Regions from separate parts of the Paenibacillus sp. 3LSP genome, predicted to be linked through region 1. Evidence: riboswitches for the same ligand, from Rfam matches in the RefSeq annotation. Region 1 holds a riboswitch; the other holds the start of a gene.
What was found. A riboswitch is a leader RNA that binds a small molecule or an ion and turns the genes downstream of it on or off. The one in region 1 is predicted to bind FMN.
Positions count from the first base shown of each region.

Region 2: linked by a shared signal. The riboswitch ahead of ribD (bifunctional diaminohydroxyphosphoribosylaminopyrimidine deaminase/5-amino-6-(5-phosphoribosylamino)uracil reductase RibD) and the one ahead of RW092_RS09725 (DMT family transporter) in region 1 are both predicted to bind FMN.

Region 1 is NZ_JAWDJI010000122.1:4,148-7,713, reverse strand. It holds gene RW092_RS09730 (GGDEF domain-containing protein) at 1-573, opposite strand, end outside; gene RW092_RS09725 (DMT family transporter) at 743-1,759, opposite strand; FMN riboswitch at 1,895-2,051, opposite strand; gene RW092_RS09720 (glycoside hydrolase family 18 protein) at 2,158-3,444, opposite strand; gene RW092_RS09715 (MetQ/NlpA family ABC transporter substrate-binding protein) at 3,553-3,566, opposite strand, start outside.
Region 2 is NZ_JAWDJI010000059.1:30,048-33,613, forward strand. It holds gene lysA (diaminopimelate decarboxylase) at 1-596, shown strand, start outside; gene RW092_RS04320 (peptidylprolyl isomerase) at 738-1,175, shown strand; gene tlp (small acid-soluble spore protein Tlp) at 1,246-1,473, opposite strand; FMN riboswitch at 1,661-1,824, shown strand; gene ribD (bifunctional diaminohydroxyphosphoribosylaminopyrimidine deaminase/5-amino-6-(5-phosphoribosylamino)uracil reductase RibD) at 2,118-3,239, shown strand; gene ribE (riboflavin synthase) at 3,239-3,566, shown strand, end outside.

The DNA.
Region 1 (3,566 bases):
TTGATAGACGCCGGGGTTCATCATGTCCACCAATCCGAGACTGAAGAAAGCCAGCGGGGTGCGAGCGGTCAAGACAATCGCGATTGTGAGGTACATGTAACCTATCAGCTGGGACAATGAGGAATTCAATGACGATGACACTAACCGAACGGCAGGGATCGCCAGCATCACCGCGATAGAGAAGGAGACGACAGCAATGCGAAGTGAAGCGGTATTATGCAGGAGAACAACCAACAGGTAGGCTGTCATACCCGCTGCGGTCCAATATACGTAGAACCTCCTCGCTTTGGTGCTAAATCCGTCAGTCACTTGCAGAAATGCAACCATTTCAGAGGCAGCCCCCAGCAGTAAAAACAAATTCGCCGCTGTGAGCACGGCCATGCCCGGTGTATTTTCCGATAATATAAACAAACCCCAGGTTACAGCCTGCAGCCATTTGGCGGCATAAAACACGTCCATCACTGACTGTTTGGAATTACGGAACTTGTATGCACTAAAGAGAATGATGGTCAGAAGATGGCCCAATACGAGCAATACGAATTCCGTTCCCATATCTAATTTTAGATCCAACATGAAACTTTCCACCGTCTCCATCCCACGAAATAATCTTCATCCTTATTTGATACTTTTTCTTATCATATAACAAATTTCGCCAAAGAGGATGCAGAGATTGAAAAAAAAAACGAGGATTTCCTTCCTGTCAAACAGGAGGAGATCCCCGCTATTTCATCGTTTTGCAAAATTAGTGGTTGGTATCTCCCTGGCGGGAGATCAGGAATAACGTGCCCCATATCAGCACGAACCCACAGGCTTGGGCGACTGTAATCAATTGCTGGAACGCAATCCAGTTAATCAGAACGCCAACCATTGGGAAGCTTAGCTCCGCCAGAGTCGCGACCGACGCTTTGGTTGTGGTCAGCCCCTTGTAATAGACGAGCAAGCTTAGCAGGCCTGGCAACAACGCTTGTCCAAGCATATTGAGGGAAAATGCAGCAATTTGCGAGGTGCCGGTCGGCAGGCTCCATGCAGCCCCTTCATTCCAAGTGATCGCCAGCAACAGCGGCAACGCCAAAATAAACCGCAACGATGTCACTGTCTCATATTTCATCGTCCCGACCATCAACCGCCCCATTATCGTGGATCCGCCCCACAAGGCGGCTGCCCCTAATGAGAGCAGGCTGCCGATCTGCACGAAATCGCTCCAATGCCCAATCGGCATCGTAAAACCGAAGGTCAGCAGATACGTGCCCAGCAACGCAATAAGCAAATATCCGAAAAAGTAGCGCGGCAGTTTCTCCTTAAGCAGCAATCCGGCCAGCAGGATGGCAAACAGCGGCTGCATTTTTTGCAGCAACAGGACGGCGTTCAGATCTCCGCTCGACAAAGCTAACGTAAACAGAATCGTGGCAATCGCCGAACCGCCCCACGAAATGAATAGCAGCGCGCCTCCTTGACGCCAACCCAGCCCTTTAAGCTCAGAGCGATTTTTCCATAAGACCGGGATGGCAAAAAGCGCAATAATCAGATGCTCAATCAGTACGATTTGCGCCGAGGTGAGCGACTTCAGCAGGATGACCCGAAACAACGGGTCAACGCCCCACAAGGCTGCCCCCAACACGACAAGCCAGAAACCGCTGCGCGATTTGCGGGCTTGAGCCGTTCTCGGCGAATGTTGAATCGGACCGGATGCGCCGGCAAGCGCTCCTGCATTCACTCCGGCTGAGAATTGCATACCACTGCTTACTTTGACTTTCTCCATGGTGTCTGTCCCCTTCTTGAATAGAGGGTCTACGTAGAAAACCCCCGCATCGACCTTCCTGAAGGCTTTGCGAGGGCTGACCAAATAAGCTTGGCAGGCGACCATGACAGGTCCCTGATTCAAACTTTAAGCTTCATTGATCTCCTCCCATCCGGACTATACCGTCGGCCTTGGATTCTCACCAAGTCAGTCACTTCAGGCTATGAAAGCCATCCGCGAGTCGCGGGCTGCGGTTTCCTCTTGACGAAACCTCACCGCCGGTCGGGAATTTCACCCTACCCCGAAGATCTCTATTCATTTAATTTTGGATTACTTAAGTTGCTTCTATCATACCGCAGGCTGTCAAGCAACTCTGTTACAAAAATCACAAAGTTTACTCGCGTCCCAATCAATCAAAGTTATCCCCGTTTGACCACCTCGAAATTGTCTTCAAGCAACAGCCAATTTTGCGGAAAACTTAAACCCAGCTTCCAATAACTCATTCCGCGCAGCCCTAACTCCTTGATCAGGTCAAACTTCGCTTGAATCGAGCGAGCATCCTCAAACCAAACTTCATGCTCCCGACCTTCCGCATCCCAATATTGGAAAAAAGGTGCCTGATCCCGCTCGCTGTATTGAATGGCGACGCCATGCCGCGCGGCAATTTGAATCGCCTGCTGCGGACTAATCGCCCTTGCGGAGCTTCCCTCCACAAATGGCAACGTCCAGTCATACCCGTATAGGTTTTGCCCCATCATGATCTTGGAGCCCGGCATTTCCGTCAGCGCATATTCAAGTACCCGGCGGACAGGACCAATCGGCGACACTGCCTGAGCCGGTCCACCGCTGTAGCCCCATTCATAGGTCATGATCACAACAAAATCGGCGATTTCACCGTGGGCCCGGTAATCATGCCCTTCATACCATTTCCCTTTCTGATCGGCACTGGTCTTTGGCGCTAAAGCAGTCGACATCAGCCAGCCCTGCTCCGCGAATCGCGCTTTGGCTTTACGCAAGAAGGCGTTGTATGCCTCGCGGTCTTCGGGCCGCAAAAACTCGAAATCGAAATGAATATCCCGAAATCCGTATCGGTTTGCGGTCGTGACGATGTTGTCCAGAAACCGATCTTGAATCGGGATATCATTGAGCAAGATCCGGCCAAGCTCATCGCTAAACTGGTCGTTCTCCTGATTCGTGATCACCATCATCAGGACAACCCGGTTTGCCCGAGCAATTTCCGGAAACTGATTGAGCGGCGGCTCTCGAAGCGAGCCGTCCCGTTGCGCTAGGAAGCTGAACGGAGCCAGGTAGGTCAGATATCGCGCGGTTTCCCGCGCACTTTCCTCCAGCGCTGCAGAGACCGTTCCGCCGCGCGGCTCTACATAAGCGTTAAACTCCGCTCTTCTTCGCGGCCGCGGCGGAATGTACAGCCGAAACCCGATCGAAAGGGGTTGATCTACGCTGATGGCATTCACGCGGGCCAACTCATGATAACTTAATCCAAATCGTTGAGCGATCGACCATAAGCTGTCCCCAGGCCGGACCCAATAATAGTTGCCGACGTTCGGGATGACCAAGGTTTGTCCAACCACGAGCCTCTCCGGATTCGGCAATTCATTAGCTTCAACGATATCTTCATAAGGTATGCCATAGGATTGTGCGATACGATATGTCGTTTGCCCCGGCTGGACGATATGAACCTGCATCGACTCCCCTCCTCCATATGGATCATGCTAACATCATCCTATGAGGAGGGAAGTTTGACCTATTCCGATCAGCAGGTACTATACCAAGATTCGTGCCAGGGCACTAAATTAAAACGCCGGAA
Region 2 (3,566 bases), on a different contig from region 1:
TAGGTGGCGGCTTTGGCATTCGTTATACGGAAGGCGACACGCCGTTGAAGGTGTCTGATTACGTAGGAGCGATTACGGATGCAGTGAAACGGGAGTTCGCGAATTATCCGCAGCTTCCGGAAATTTGGGTTGAACCGGGTCGGAGCATCGTTGGTGATGCCGGCACAACGCTGTATACGGTAGGTACAAGCAAGGATATCCCTGGCGTGCGTAAATATGTGGCCGTTGATGGTGGGATGACGGACAACCCACGTCCGGCGCTGTACGGTTCGAAATATGAGGCAATGTTAGCCAACCGCGCCAACGATGCCAATGAGGAGACCGTGTCGATCGCCGGTAAATGCTGCGAAAGCGGCGATATGCTGATTTGGGACGTAGAGCTGCCGAAGGTGAACAGCGGCGATCTGCTCGCCGTATCTTGCACCGGTGCGTACAACTACGCGATGGCCAGCAACTACAACCGGATTCGCCGTCCGGCCGTCGTATTCGTGCAAGACGGACGCAGCGATCTCGTCGTGAAGCGCGAGTCGTTGCAGGATCTGCTCGCTTGTGACGTGATTCCAGAACGGATTGCAAAGCAGCCATCGCTGAAATAAGCAGGAACTTATGAAACAGCAAGGCCTGAGAGGGAGCGAATTGTCGTTTCCTATCAGGCCTTGCTTTGCTTGTATGCGGATTTTCTAGTAAACTGTAAGAGGTTTGTCCTAGACGTTGATGAAGAAGGGTGTGTATACGATATGAAAAAAGGTAAAATCGTTTTGGAAAAAGGCGGAGAAGTCGAAATTCAGTTCCTGCCTGAAGAAGCTCCTGGAACGGTCGCAAACTTTGAGAAGCTGGCCAACTCCGGATTTTATAACGGACTTACGTTCCATCGCGTGATCCCAGGGTTTGTTGCACAAGGCGGCTGCCCGATCGGCAACGGCACAGGCGGCCCAGGGTATACGATCAAATGCGAAACGGATACCAATGTGACGAAGCATGAGCGCGGGGTCTTATCGATGGCCCATGCCGGCAAAGACACCGGCGGCAGCCAGTTCTTTATCGTCTATGAACCGCAGCCGCATTTGGACGGCGTGCATACCGTTTTCGGTAAAGTGACATCGGGGATGGAGTACGTGGATCAAATTCGTCCCGGGGATAAAATGAAAGAAGTTACCGTCTGGGACGAAGCTTAATTTAATTCGCAAACTTAAAAGGGCCCTCGCTATGCCAAGTTGGCATGAGCGGGGCCCCTTTTTCGTTGGTTTAGGAATTTCTTTGGTGGGCGGCTTCGTCTTTCACTTCTTCACGGAAGCCCTCGATGGCGCGCAGTCGTTTCTCGTTCTTCTCCTCGATTTGCTGCTTCTCCTGAGGGGAGATTTCATCAGCATGCTCGCTGAGATAATCTTGTCCTTCACGGAAGTTCTTAATCGTGTTTTGGATGTTGCGTTGAATCTTTCTCACATTGTCGGAGCGATTATCCGGTTTTGCCACGTTCATTCCTCCTGAGAAATAGAATTGGTTATCGATATCGTTCTTAAGGTTGGCTCTTTGGGCCAGTTTTTATGCACTCTGCAAGAACCGCGAGGAAGAAGGGGATTGGTGCTGTGACAGGTGTGCTTGATTTTTTACAAAATTAGTGCTAACATTCGTCTTGCAGTCATGCAAAATCTAATAATTAGCAATCCTTCGGGGCAGGGTGAAATTCCCTACCGACGGTGATGGCTCATTGGACGGTCCGTTCGATGAAGCACAAGTCCGTGACCCGCAGTGCTTACGTAAGCATGCGGCTGAGCCGGTGAGATTCCGGGACCGACAGTATAGTCTGGATGGGAGAAGGAAACGCGAGAGCACATACGTTATTTTATTTGCGAAGGTGTTCGTACCTAAAGAGCTTCAAACGATCAAGTTATATTTTTCACATACCTTGGGTGGTGAAGAGTCTTGACGTTGCCAAGCTTTCGTTTTGGTCTATTTGTCGTTTTGTACGATTTTAGGGTCGTGTTTTGGCGACAGTGGGTAGACGAAAGTGCTCTTTTTGATAGGCGTAAAACTACTCTCATGTTCAGCCCTGCCGGATTGCGGCAGGGTTGTTTTTGTATTCTTCGCTTCACGGATTGGCGTAAGGAGGACCGCGGATGAAGGTGATTGACGACGAATATTACATGGCGCTGGCGTTAGATATGGCGGAGCGCGCACAAGGACAAACCGGGACCAATCCAGTCGTTGGTGCCGTTGTCGTGAAGGATGGGGCCTTGGTTGGGCTGGGCACGCACTTGAAGCGGGGGACTCCGCATGCCGAGGTACATGCCTTGAACATGGCCGATTCCCAAGCAGAAGGGAGCACCGTATATGTCACCTTAGAGCCTTGCAGCCATCACGGACTGACCCCGCCTTGTGCCAAGCGATTGATTCAGGAGAAGGTGCGGCGCGTCGTAGTTGCCTGTGAAGATCCGAATCCGCTGGTTGCCGGCAAAGGCATTGAAATGCTGCGTGCTGCCGGAATTGAAGTTGAAGTGGGTGTGTTGCGTGAACGAGCTTTGAAGCTGAATCGCCGCTTTATTAAGTTCATCACGAGAGGCATGCCTTATGTGACGATCAAATCCGCCAGCACGCTGGATGGGAAGCTGGCAAGCCGGACAGGGGACAGCAAGTGGATTTCCAATGAGAAAGCGAGAGAAATCGTCCACTCGATGCGCCATCAACACCAAGCCATAATGGTGGGCGTTTCGACGATCCTGGCGGATGATCCGCAGTTGACTACCCGATTATCCGTTCCGGGGCTGTCGCCCATTCGCATCATTGCGGATTCAACGCTCCGCATTCCTGAGACGGCCCAAGTCCTGCGGGACGGGCAATCTCCCACTTGGATTGTGACGACGGAACAGGCCGATCCGGACAAGGTTGAACGCCTCACTCACCTTGGGGCGGAAGTTCTCCGCTGCGGCAGCGGCCCGCAGGTTGATCTGCGGAATGCGCTTGTTCAAATCGGTCAACGCGGGATATCTTCTATCCTCGTTGAAGGTGGCGGACGACTTAACGGTTCGCTGCTGGAACAACAACTGGTGGATGAGATCGTACTTTTCCTAGCCCCTAAGCTGATTGGAGGCGTGGATGCCCCTGCAAGTTTTAACTTCGCCGGATATGATCTCATGCGGGATGCGGTGACCTTGCGCGACATGGAAGTCGAACAAATCGGGGATAATGTGTGCATCAGAGGAGTACCGGTCTGGGTGCAGGTGAAGGAGGGAGATCACTAATGTTTACAGGACTTGTGGAAGAAATCGGCACTATGAAATCGATCAGCCGCAAAGGGGAAGCGATGATTCTGAACATTGCGGCAAAGGTAGTTACCGAAGGCATTAAGCTGGGTGACAGCATCTCAGTGAACGGCGTTTGCTTGACCGCCACGTCGTTTGATGCTTCCTCCTTCTCGGTTGACGTGATGCCGCAGACGTTCCGCAACACCAATCTGAAGGACTTGAAACCCGGCAGCCGTGTGAATTTGGAGCGGGCCATGGCGGCGAATGGACGCTTCGGTGGACATATCGTACAGGGTCATGTCGACGGCGTCGGCACGATTGTTG